3 regions of the Cellulomonas sp. PSBB021 genome follow, and region 1 is predicted to be linked to each of the others. Evidence: riboswitches for the same ligand, from Rfam matches in the RefSeq annotation. Region 1 holds a riboswitch; each other region holds the start of a gene.
What was found. A riboswitch is a leader RNA that binds a small molecule or an ion and turns the genes downstream of it on or off. The one in region 1 is predicted to bind thiamine pyrophosphate.
Positions count from the first base shown of each region.

Region 2: it holds a riboswitch for thiamine pyrophosphate, as region 1 does, so the genes downstream of both, CBP52_RS11200 (ABC transporter substrate-binding protein) here and CBP52_RS13055 (thiamine ABC transporter substrate binding subunit) in region 1, are expected to answer to the same signal.
Region 3: it holds a riboswitch for thiamine pyrophosphate, as region 1 does, so the genes downstream of both, thiM (hydroxyethylthiazole kinase) here and CBP52_RS13055 (thiamine ABC transporter substrate binding subunit) in region 1, are expected to answer to the same signal.

Region 1 covers NZ_CP021430.1:2,817,294-2,820,560, reverse strand. Annotated here, with positions in the region: gene CBP52_RS13065 (NAD(P)/FAD-dependent oxidoreductase) at 1-1,231, shown strand, start outside; gene CBP52_RS13060 (DUF4235 domain-containing protein) at 1,266-1,535, opposite strand; TPP riboswitch at 1,607-1,721, shown strand; gene CBP52_RS13055 (thiamine ABC transporter substrate binding subunit) at 1,800-2,954, shown strand; gene CBP52_RS13050 (iron ABC transporter permease) at 2,956-3,267, shown strand, end outside.
Region 2 covers NZ_CP021430.1:2,453,025-2,456,291, reverse strand. Annotated here, with positions in the region: gene CBP52_RS11205 (FAD-binding protein) at 1-1,097, shown strand, start outside; TPP riboswitch at 1,187-1,281, shown strand; gene CBP52_RS11200 (ABC transporter substrate-binding protein) at 1,595-2,623, shown strand; gene CBP52_RS11195 (ABC transporter permease) at 2,620-3,267, shown strand, end outside.
Region 3 covers NZ_CP021430.1:783,222-786,488, forward strand. Annotated here, with positions in the region: gene CBP52_RS03535 (ExeM/NucH family extracellular endonuclease) at 1-1,353, shown strand, start outside; TPP riboswitch at 1,554-1,649, shown strand; gene thiM (hydroxyethylthiazole kinase) at 1,643-2,587, shown strand; gene thiE (thiamine phosphate synthase) at 2,584-3,267, shown strand, end outside.

The DNA of each region.
Region 1 (3,267 bases):
CGAGCTCCTGACCCCCGAGGTCTCGTACGCGCAGCCCCTGCCCGGCGGGCGGTCGGGCCTCGCGTACCGCGACCTGGACCGCACGGTGGAGGCGCTCGGCGAGGACGGGCCCGCGTGGCGTGCTCTCGTCGGGCGGCTGTCGGAGCACTGGCCGCACGTGGTGCGGCTCGCGCTCGGTGACAAGCGCTCGGTCCCGCCCGGCCTGCTCCCCGGCGGCGTGCCGACCGCGGCGGCGTTCGGGTTCGCCGTGCTCGAGCAGGGCACCCGTGCGTGGGACCGGCGGTTCTCCGGGGACCTCGCACCCGCGCTGCTCACGGGTGTCGCGGCGCACGCGAGCACCCCGCTGCCGTCGCTCGCCGCGGCCGGGACCGCGCTGCTGCTCGCGTCGCTCGCGCACGCCGGGTCCGGCTGGTCCATCCCGCGCGGCGGCTCGCGCGCCATCACCGACGCGCTGCGCGCCGACCTCGAGGCGCACGGCGGCCAGGTCGTCACGGACCACCCGGTGCGCACCGCGGCCGACCTGCCGGGCGCGCACGCCTACCTGTTCGACACGACGCCGCGCACGGTCGTCGAGGTGCTGGGCGACGAGCTGCCCGCTCGCGCTCGGCGGGCGTTGAGCGCGTTCCGGTACGGCGACGGCGCCAGCAAGGTCGACTTCGTGCTCTCCGGGCCGGTGCCGTGGACGGACCCCGAGGTCGCGCTCGCGGGCACCGTGCACCTGGGTGGGACGCGCCGGGAGATGGCCGACGCCGAGGCGCAGGTCGCGCGCGGGCAGCACCCCGAGCGGCCCATGACGTTGCTGAGCGACCCCGCGGTGGTCGACGAGACGCGCGTCGTCGACGGCCTGCGTCCCCTGTGGACGTACGCGCACGTGCCCGCCGGGTCGGACGTCGACGTGACCGAGGCGGTCACCGCGCACGTCGAGCGGTACGCGCCCGGGTTCCGCGACCTCGTCGTCGCGAGCCGGTGCGTCCCCGCCGCGCGGATGTCCGGCCACAACGCGAACTACGTCGGCGGGGACATCGCGTCCGGCGCGGTCACCATGTGGCAGATGGTCGCGCGGCCCACCCCGCGGCTCGACCCGTACGCCGTGGGGCTCGACGGCGTGTACCTGTGCTCGGCCTCGACCCCGCCCGGACCCGGCGTGCACGGGCTCGGCGGCTGGTTCGCGGCGCGGCGCGCGCTGCGGGACGTCTTCGGCATCACGCAGGCGCCCGACCTGCACCCCTGACGCCGGGGCGCCGGGCGACGGGACGGGGGCCGGCTCAGTCGGTGATGTCGGTCTTCACCGCGAAGCGCGCCGTGCCGCGCGTCGCGAGCGCACGAGCGACCGCGACCGCCGCACCGGACAGCGCCGCGGCCACGAGGATCTCCGCGAGCTGCGAGTCGCCCGGGTCCTCCGCCTTCGGCGGCTTGTGGCCGCGCGCGGCCTGCCAGGACTGGGTGATCACCTGGTTCGCCGCCCACGCCGCCGCGGCGGCCGCGGCGAGTCCGACGAGCTTCGCGAGGACGGGGGTCGAGGGCTTGCCTGCCATGGACGCCGACGCTACCGCCCACGGGCGGTCCGCGCGCGCCGCTCGGCGTCCGGGCGCGGGTAGCATCGACCCCTGAACGACAGGGGAGCGCCGGGCTGACACCAGGGCGCTGAGAGTGCGGGACAGCCGCAGACCCTCGAACCTGATCCGGGTGATACCGGCGTAGGGAGTCGGGACTTCTCACCTCCGCCTCGTCGTGCCGGGGTCCTCGGTGCGACGAGGCGGTGGACCCCTCCTCGCAGACGACGCCAGGAGGCAGAACGCATGACCGGTCCGACGGTGCGCGGCACCCGCGCATCCCGACCCACCCGCCGCACGGCCGCGCTGCTCGGCGGCCTGCTGGTCCCCGCGCTCGTCCTCGCGGGCTGCGCGATCGCGGACGAGAGCACGCGGCCGGGCAGCACCCCCACCGCGGGCACGACGGGGACGGCAGGCGCCGACCCGTCCGCCGAGCTCGGCGGCACCGTCACCCTCGTGACGCACGACTCGTTCGCGCTGTCCGACGGCCTGCTCGAGAAGTTCACCGACGCCACGGGCGTCGAGGTCCAGGTGGTCCAGCCCGGCGACGCCGGCGCGCTCGTCAACCAGCTCGTCCTCACCAAGGACGCGCCGCTGGGTGACCTCGTGTACGGGATCGACAACGCGTTCGCGTCCCGCGCCCTCACCGAGGGCGTGCTCGAGCCGTACCGGTCGCAGGGCGACGCGGCGGACGACGCGATCGGCTTCGCGGTCGAGGGCGACGACGCGGGCGCGCTCACCGCTGTCGACTTCGGCGACGTGTGCCTCAACGTCGACGAGCAGTGGTTCGCGAAGCACGACCTGCAGCCGCCGACGACGCTCGACGACCTCACGAAGCCCGCGTACGAGGACCTGCTCGTCGTCCCCAACGCGGTGACCTCCTCACCCGGGTTCGCCTTCCTGCTCGCGACCATCGGCGCCAAGGGCGACGAGTGGCCGCAGTACTGGCAGGCGCTCGTCGACAACGGGCTCAAGGTCGCCGACGGCTGGTCCGACGCGTACTTCACCGACTTCTCCGGCGGGGGCGGCGGCGGGCCGCGGCCCATCGTGCTGTCCTACGCGTCGTCGCCGCCGTCGACCGTCCCCGAGGGCGGCGACGAGCCGACGACCTCGGCGCTGCTCGACACGTGCTTCCGGCAGGTCGAGTACGCGGGCGTGCTCGCGGGCGCCGAGAACCCCGCGGGTGCGCGCGCGCTGCTCGACTACCTGCTGTCCTACGAGGTGCAGGTCGACATCCCCGGCTCGATGTACATGTACCCCGTGAGCTCGCAGGTCGTGCTGCCCGCGCAGTGGACGCTGTGGGCGCCGCTGGCCGAGCACCCGTTCGAGGTCGCACCGGGCGACATCGCCGCGAACCGCGACGTGTGGCTCTCGACGTGGTCGCAGACCGTGATCGGCTGACATGACCGCGACGACCGAGCTCCCGCGCCCCGTGCGCGACGCACCGACCGGCGGGCCCGCGCGCCCGACGGCCCGCGTGCGCGTGCGGGGAGCGGGGCTCGGTCGGGGCGCGGCCTGGACCGTCGCGGTCCTCGTGCCGCTCGCGTTCCTCGTCGTCTTCTTCGCCTACCCCGTCGCCGTCATGGCCGGACGGGGGTTCGTGAGCGACGGGCGGCTCGACCTGTCGGGGTTCGCGGACGTGTTCGCGCGTCCTCGCACGTGGCGGATCATCGGGCAGACGCTCGCGCAGGCCGGCCTCGCCACGACCGTCAGC
Region 2 (3,267 bases), 360 kb from region 1:
TCCTCGACTTCCGCCGCAACCCCATGCGCGACGAGCTCGACCCCGCGGCGCTCAGCCCCGAGGCCCGCGACTACCTGGAGCGCGCGGGCGTGCTGTTCGGCACCCCGGTGCAGCGGCTGCGGCGCATGAACGAGCCCGCGTACCAGTTCTACCTGCCCAAGAACCCGTACGTGGACCTCGAGACCGACCTGCTCGAGGTCGACGTGTGCGCGCAGCACAACAACGGCGGGCTCGTGGTCGACGCGTGGTGGGAGTCGAACGTGCGCGGGCTGTTCCCCGTGGGCGAGGCCGGCGGCGCGCACGGCGTGTACCGCCCCGGCGGCGCGGCGCTGAACAGCGGGCAGGTCGGGGCGACGCGGGCCGCGCAGATGATCGTCGCACGCCGCACGGACCCGCCCGTCGCGCTCGACCGGTACGCCGCGGCTGCCGCGCCGGTCCAGGCGGCCGCGACCGGGCTCGTCGCCGCCGCGGCGGGGCGGGCCGCGGACGGGTGGGACGAGGACACGGGCGACCTGCTGCGCCGCGTCCAGGAGCTCATGAGCGCCAAGGCCGGGCCCGTGCGCTCCGAGAAGTCCATCCACGAGGCGCTCGACCAGGTGCACGCCTGGCTCGCCGAGTACGAGCGGACCGTGAGCGCCGACCCGTCGTCGCGTCGCTCGGTCAACCGCGTGTTCCTGGTCCGCGACACCCTCACCGCCGCGTACGTGTACCTGTCCGCGATGGCGGACTACGTCGCGCACGGCGGCCGTTCACGCGGGTCGGTCCTGTACTCCGACCCGGCGGGCGAGCTGCCGCGCGTCGGGTACGGCCCCCGGTCCGACGACGAGCTCGACCTGCCCGAGGTGTTCCGCTTCCGTCTCGACGAGGGCGCGCTCGACGACGAGGTGCAGGAGGCCGCGTGGCGGCCGCCGACGGCCGCGGGATCGTCGTCGCCCGCCGAACCCGGCGAGGGCTGGCGCGGGGTCGTCCGACGCGCGCCCGACGACCCCGCCGGCGAGCCGGTGCTCCGGTGGCGGCCGCGCCGCCCGCTGCCCGAGGACGACGACTTCTTCGAGAACGTCTGGCGCGAGTTCCGCGACCACGGCAACGTCCACTGACGGACCCGCCGCCGGCACGGTGACGGCGCGCATCCGAGGGGTGGACAGGGGTGGGGGCGAAGGGGGCAGACCGGACTACGGTGGGCCCGTTCCGTGACACGGGGTGCCGCACAGCGCGGCTGAGATCACACCCGTCGAACCTGATCTAGGTAGCACTAGCGAAGGGATGTCGCGCATGACCCGCATGCGTCCGCACCGCACGCCTCTCTCCCCGAGACCGCCCCGCGAGCACCTGCGCGCGTAGCCGCCGCGCGCTCCTCGCCCGCGCGAGCCGGACGTCCACGCCGGTCCGCGCCACCCGCCGCTCCGTCCGCGGCGACGGATGCAGCGACGAGTGCAGCATGCCCCGCCTTCCCGGCGACGGATGCCGCACCCGTCCCTGCACCGACAGCGCATCCGGCTGCGGATGCGGCCTTCGCGCGCGCTCGTCGCGGGCTGCTGCGCCGTGCGCGCGACCGCCGCGGCGTGCTCGGTCCTTCTGCTGAACGAGGTCCTCGATGTCTCGCACCACCGTCCGGGCGCGGGTTGCCGCGCTGCTCGTCGTCGCGTCGCTCGCCACCGGGTGCGCCGGTCCGTCGTCGGGCGACGACGACGGGCTCACCCGCGTGCGGTTCGCGCTCGACTGGACGCCCAACACCAACCACACCGGCCTGTACGTGGCGCTCGCGCAGGGCTGGTTCGCCGACGCGGGGCTGGACGTGCAGGTGCTGCCGTACAGCGACACCGCGCCGGACCAGCTGGTCGACGCGGGCGCCGCCGAGGCGGGGATCAGCACGCACGACTCGTCGCTCATCGCGCAGGCCGCCGGCGCGGACGTCGTCGCGGTGCTCGCGGTCCTGCAGCACTGGGCGACCGCGATCGGCGTGCGCGCCGACGACGAGCGCATCACCAGCCCGCGCGACCTGGACGGCCTGATCTACGCGGGCTTCGGCGCGCCCGGTGAGGTCCCGCTGCTGCAGGAGGTCATCCGCGCGGACGGCGGGACGGGCGAGTTCACGACCGTCGTGCTCGGCTCGTCGGCGTACGAGGCGCTGTACGCCGGCGAGGCGGACTTCACGATCCCGTACGTCGCGTGGGAGGGCATCGAGGCGGAGCGCGCGGGCACGCCCATGCGCTACCTGGAGTACACGGACCACGGCTTCCCGGACGCGTACGCCGTGGTGGTGGACGCCTCGCGGCAGTGGGTCGCCGACGAGCCCGAGGCGGCGCGCGCGTTCGTCGGGGCTCTGCAGCGCGGGTACGCGTGGGCGGCGGAGCATCCCGACGAGGCCGCGGCGCTGCTCGTCGAGCAGAACCCGGACGCGTTCGCCGACCCAGACCTGGTGACGCAGAGCCAGCGGATGCTGTCCGCCGACTGGCTGCGCGCCGACGACGGCTCGGTCGGCACCATGACGCTCGACCAGGTCTCCGGCTACGGGGACTTCCTGTTCGACGCGGGCATCCTCGCGGGGCCGGACGGCGAGCCGCTCGCCGAGCGTCCGGACTGGTCGACCACGTTCACGACGAGCCTGCTGGGGGAGCCGTGACCCGCGGCGCCGCGCGGGCGCTGCCGGTGCTGCTCGTGCTGACGGTGCTCGGGGCGGTGTGGCAGGTCGCGGCGCTCAGCGTCGCGAACCCGCGGCTCCTGCCGACGCCCGGTCGGGTGGCCGAGCAGGCGTGGGCGCACCGCGACGTCCTGGCAGAGCACACCACGGCGACGCTCGGGGTGACCGCCGCGGGCTTCGGGGTGTCGGTCCTGGTCGCGTGGGCGCTCGCGCTGCTGGTCGACCTGGTGCCCGCGGTCGGGCGCGGGATCGTTCCCGTGCTCGTCGCGTCGCAGACGATCCCCGTGGTCGCGCTCGCGCCGCTGGTGGTGCTGTGGTTCGGGTTCGGGCTGCTGCCCAAGGTGCTCGTCGTGACGCTCGTGACGTTCTTCCCGCTCGTCGTCGGGCTGGTCGAGGGCCTGCGCGCGGCCGGCCCGGGCGCGACCGCGCTGCTCACGAGCATGGGCGCCTCGCGGTGGCAGCAGCTGCGCTGGGTCCGCCTGCCCGGGGCGCTGCCGCGGTTCTTCACGGCGCTGCGCATCGCGGTCACGTACGCGGTCGTCGGGGCGGTGTTCGCCGAGTACGTCGGCGCCGTGCGGGGGCTCGGCACGTACATGAACATGCAGCGCGCGGCGTTCCGCACCGAC
Region 3 (3,267 bases), 1.8 Mb from region 1:
TCGGTGACGATCGACGGCGAGCCGCTGGACGCGGACGCCGACTACCGCGTGGGGACGTTCTCGTTCCTCGCGACGGGCGGCGACAACTTCCGGGTGTTCACGCAGGGCAGCGACACGCGTGACTCGGGTCTGGTCGACCGGGACGCGTGGATCGCGTACCTGCGGGCGCACCCCGGCCTGTCGCCCGACTTCGCGCGGCACGCCGTGGCCGTGAGCGACGCACCCGAGTCGGTCGAGGCGGGCGGCAGGCTCGGGTTCGAGGTGTCGCACCTGGACCTCACGAGCCTCGGCTCGCCGCGCAACACGAGCCTGGACGTGCGGCTCGACGGTGAGTCGATCGGCACGGCGACGGTCACCGGCGGCGCGGCCACGGTGTCCGCGGTCGTGCCCGCGGGCACGGCGGCGGGGGAGCACGAGCTCACGCTCGTCGCGAGCCCCAGCGGCACCACGGTCCACCTGCGGCTCACGGTCGAGCCGGCGTCGTCCGGGCCGACCACCACGACGCTCACGATGACCGGCGACCCGGTCGCGGGCGCGACGCAGACGCTCGTCGCGACCGTGACGCCCGCGGGTGTGACCGGCACGGTGACGTTCGTCGACGGGAGCACCTGGCTCGGGACCGTCCCGGTGAAGCTCGGCCGGGCGAGCCTCGACGTCCGGCTGGGCGGGGGTACGCACGCCCTGCGGGCGGTGCTCGTCCCGGTCGACGAGGCATGGGAGGGGTCCGAGGGCTCGTTGTCCGTGACGGTCGCGAAGGCGACGTCGACGACCACGCTGTCCCTCGACCGGACGACCGTGTCGTTCGGCGGCACGGTCACCGCGACCGTGACGGTCACGTCGACCGGGGGCGCTCCCACCGGCGTGGTCCAGGTCCGCGAGGGCGCGAGGGTCCTCGGGGCGGGCACGCTCACGGGGTCGGGCGCGACGGCGACCGCGACGGTCGTGCTCCCGCGCACGCTCGCGCGCGGCACGCACACGCTCACCGCGGTGTACGGCGGCTCGGCGGACCTGACCGCCTCGACCTCCGCGCCCGTGCGGCTCACCGTCACCAGGGCGACGCCGACGATCGCGCTGTCGACCGCGTCGTGGACCGTCACCCGTGGCACGCGTCCGACCATCGCGGTCACGGTCGCCGGGGTGGCCGGTGCCCCCTCGCCGACCGGCAAGGTGACGCTCGAGGCCGGCGGCCGTCCGCTCGTCGCGACGCTCCAGAAGGGGAAGGCGACGTTCCGGCTGCCGGCGGTGACCCGTGACGTGACGGTCCGGGCCAAGTACCAGGGCGACGACTCGTACGCCTCGGTGTCCGCGGTCCGGACGCTCGTCGTGAAGCACGGGGGGCACGGCCGCCGCTGACCCGAGGGACGCGGCAGCCAGCACGCTCGAGGGGCGTCCGACCACCACGGTCGGGCGCCCCTCGCGCATGCCCACCTGTGCGGCCCACCGGCCGGTCGGCTCGCCCGGTCGTCGTCGACGCGCCCGCCGACGCCCGCCGACGCGCCGTCCGGTGGGCGGACGGAGGGCGGACGGCGGCGGTGCGCGCGGGCTACCCTGGCCGCACTGACACGGGGTGCCCTGCACGCAGGGCTGAGATCACACCCGCCGAACCTGATCTAGTTCGTACTAGCGAAGGGATGTCATCTCCATGACGTCTGCCGTCCCACCCTGCCCTCCCGCCGACGAGCGCTCCGACGAGCGCGCCGACGATCTAGGCGGCGCCCCGCCCCTGAGCCCCGGCAGGCTCGCCGCCGACGTGGCGCGGGCGCTCACGGAGGTCCGGGCACGCACGCCGCTCGTGCAGTGCCTCACCAACGAGGTGACGACGAACCTCGTGGCCAACGCGCTGCTCGCGGTGGGCGCCTCGCCCGCGATGACCGCGGTCCCGGGCGAGGCCGAGCAGCTCGCGGCCGTCGCGGGCGCGGTCCTGGCGAACCTCGGCACGCCCGGACCCGACCTGCGCGCGTGCCTCGAGCCCGCGGTCACCACGGCGCGGCGCGCCGGCGTGCCGTGGGTGCTCGACCCCGTGGCCGTCGGGGTGCTGTCGGTCCGCACGCGGCTCGCCGAGCAGCTCCTGGGCGCGCGGCCCGCGGTGGTGCGCGGCAACGCCAGCGAGGTCCTGGGCCTCGCGGGGCTCACGTCGTCGGGACGGGGCGTCGACGCGTGCGACGCCGTCGAGGACGCGCGCGAGGCTGCGGTACGCCTCGCGCACGCGACGGGCGGCGCGGTCGCGGTGTCGGGCGCGGTCGACCTCGTCGTCGCGGGTGACGTCGCCGTGCGCGTGTCGGCGGGGGACCCCCTGCTGACGGCGATCACCGGCGCAGGGTGCGCGCTCGGCGCGCTCGCGGCGGCGTTCGCCGCGGTCACCGACCCGCTCACCGCGGCGGTCGGCTCCTCGCTGGTTCTCGGGCTCGCGGCGGAGCGCGCCGCGTCGGTCGCGCGCGGTCCGGGCTCGTTCCAGGTCGCGCTGCTCGACGAGCTGTACGGGCTGCGGCCCGAGCACGTCGTCGGGCTGGGTGACCGGCTGGTCGTGGAGCCCGCGCGCATCGGCGCGCCCAGGGCCGCGACCGCGCCCGTCGGGGCACCCGCGTGACCGGCGCGGCGGGTGCGTCGCGGCGCCCCCCGTTCCCGGGCGGTCCGTACCTCGTGCTCGACGCGGACGTGTGCGCGGCGGCCGGCCGCGCCCCCGCCGGCGTCGCGGCGGCGGCGGTGCGCGCGGGCGTCGGCGTGGTGCAGGTGCGTGCGACGCGCGCGGGGGTGCGCGACCTGGTCGCGCTCACGACCGCGGTGGCGGAGGCCGTGCGCACCGCCGGACCCGCGCTGCTCGTCGTCGACGACCGCGTGGACGTGGTGCTCGCGGCACGCGCCCGCGGTGCGGTCGTGGACGGTGTGCACGTCGGCCAGCGGGACCTGGAGGCCTCCGACGCGCGTGCGTTGCTCGGCCCCGACGCGGTCGTGGGCGTCTCGGCGGCACGACCGCACGACGTGCGCGCGGTCCCGGCCGACCTGGTCGACTACGTCGGGAGCGGGCCGGTGCGGCTGACGCCGACCAAGCCCGACGCCGACGTCGCGCTCGGCCTCGACGGTCTCGCCGCGGCGGTCGCGAGCACCCGGCTGCCGGTCGTGGCGATCGGCGGGCTCGACGCGCGTGACGTCGACGCCGTGCGGACGGCCGGCGCCCACGGGCTCGCGGTGGTCTCGGCGGTGTGCTCCGCGCCCGACCCGTCCGCCGCGGCCGCGGAGCTCGTCGCCGCGTGGCGGCGGTCGGCGAGC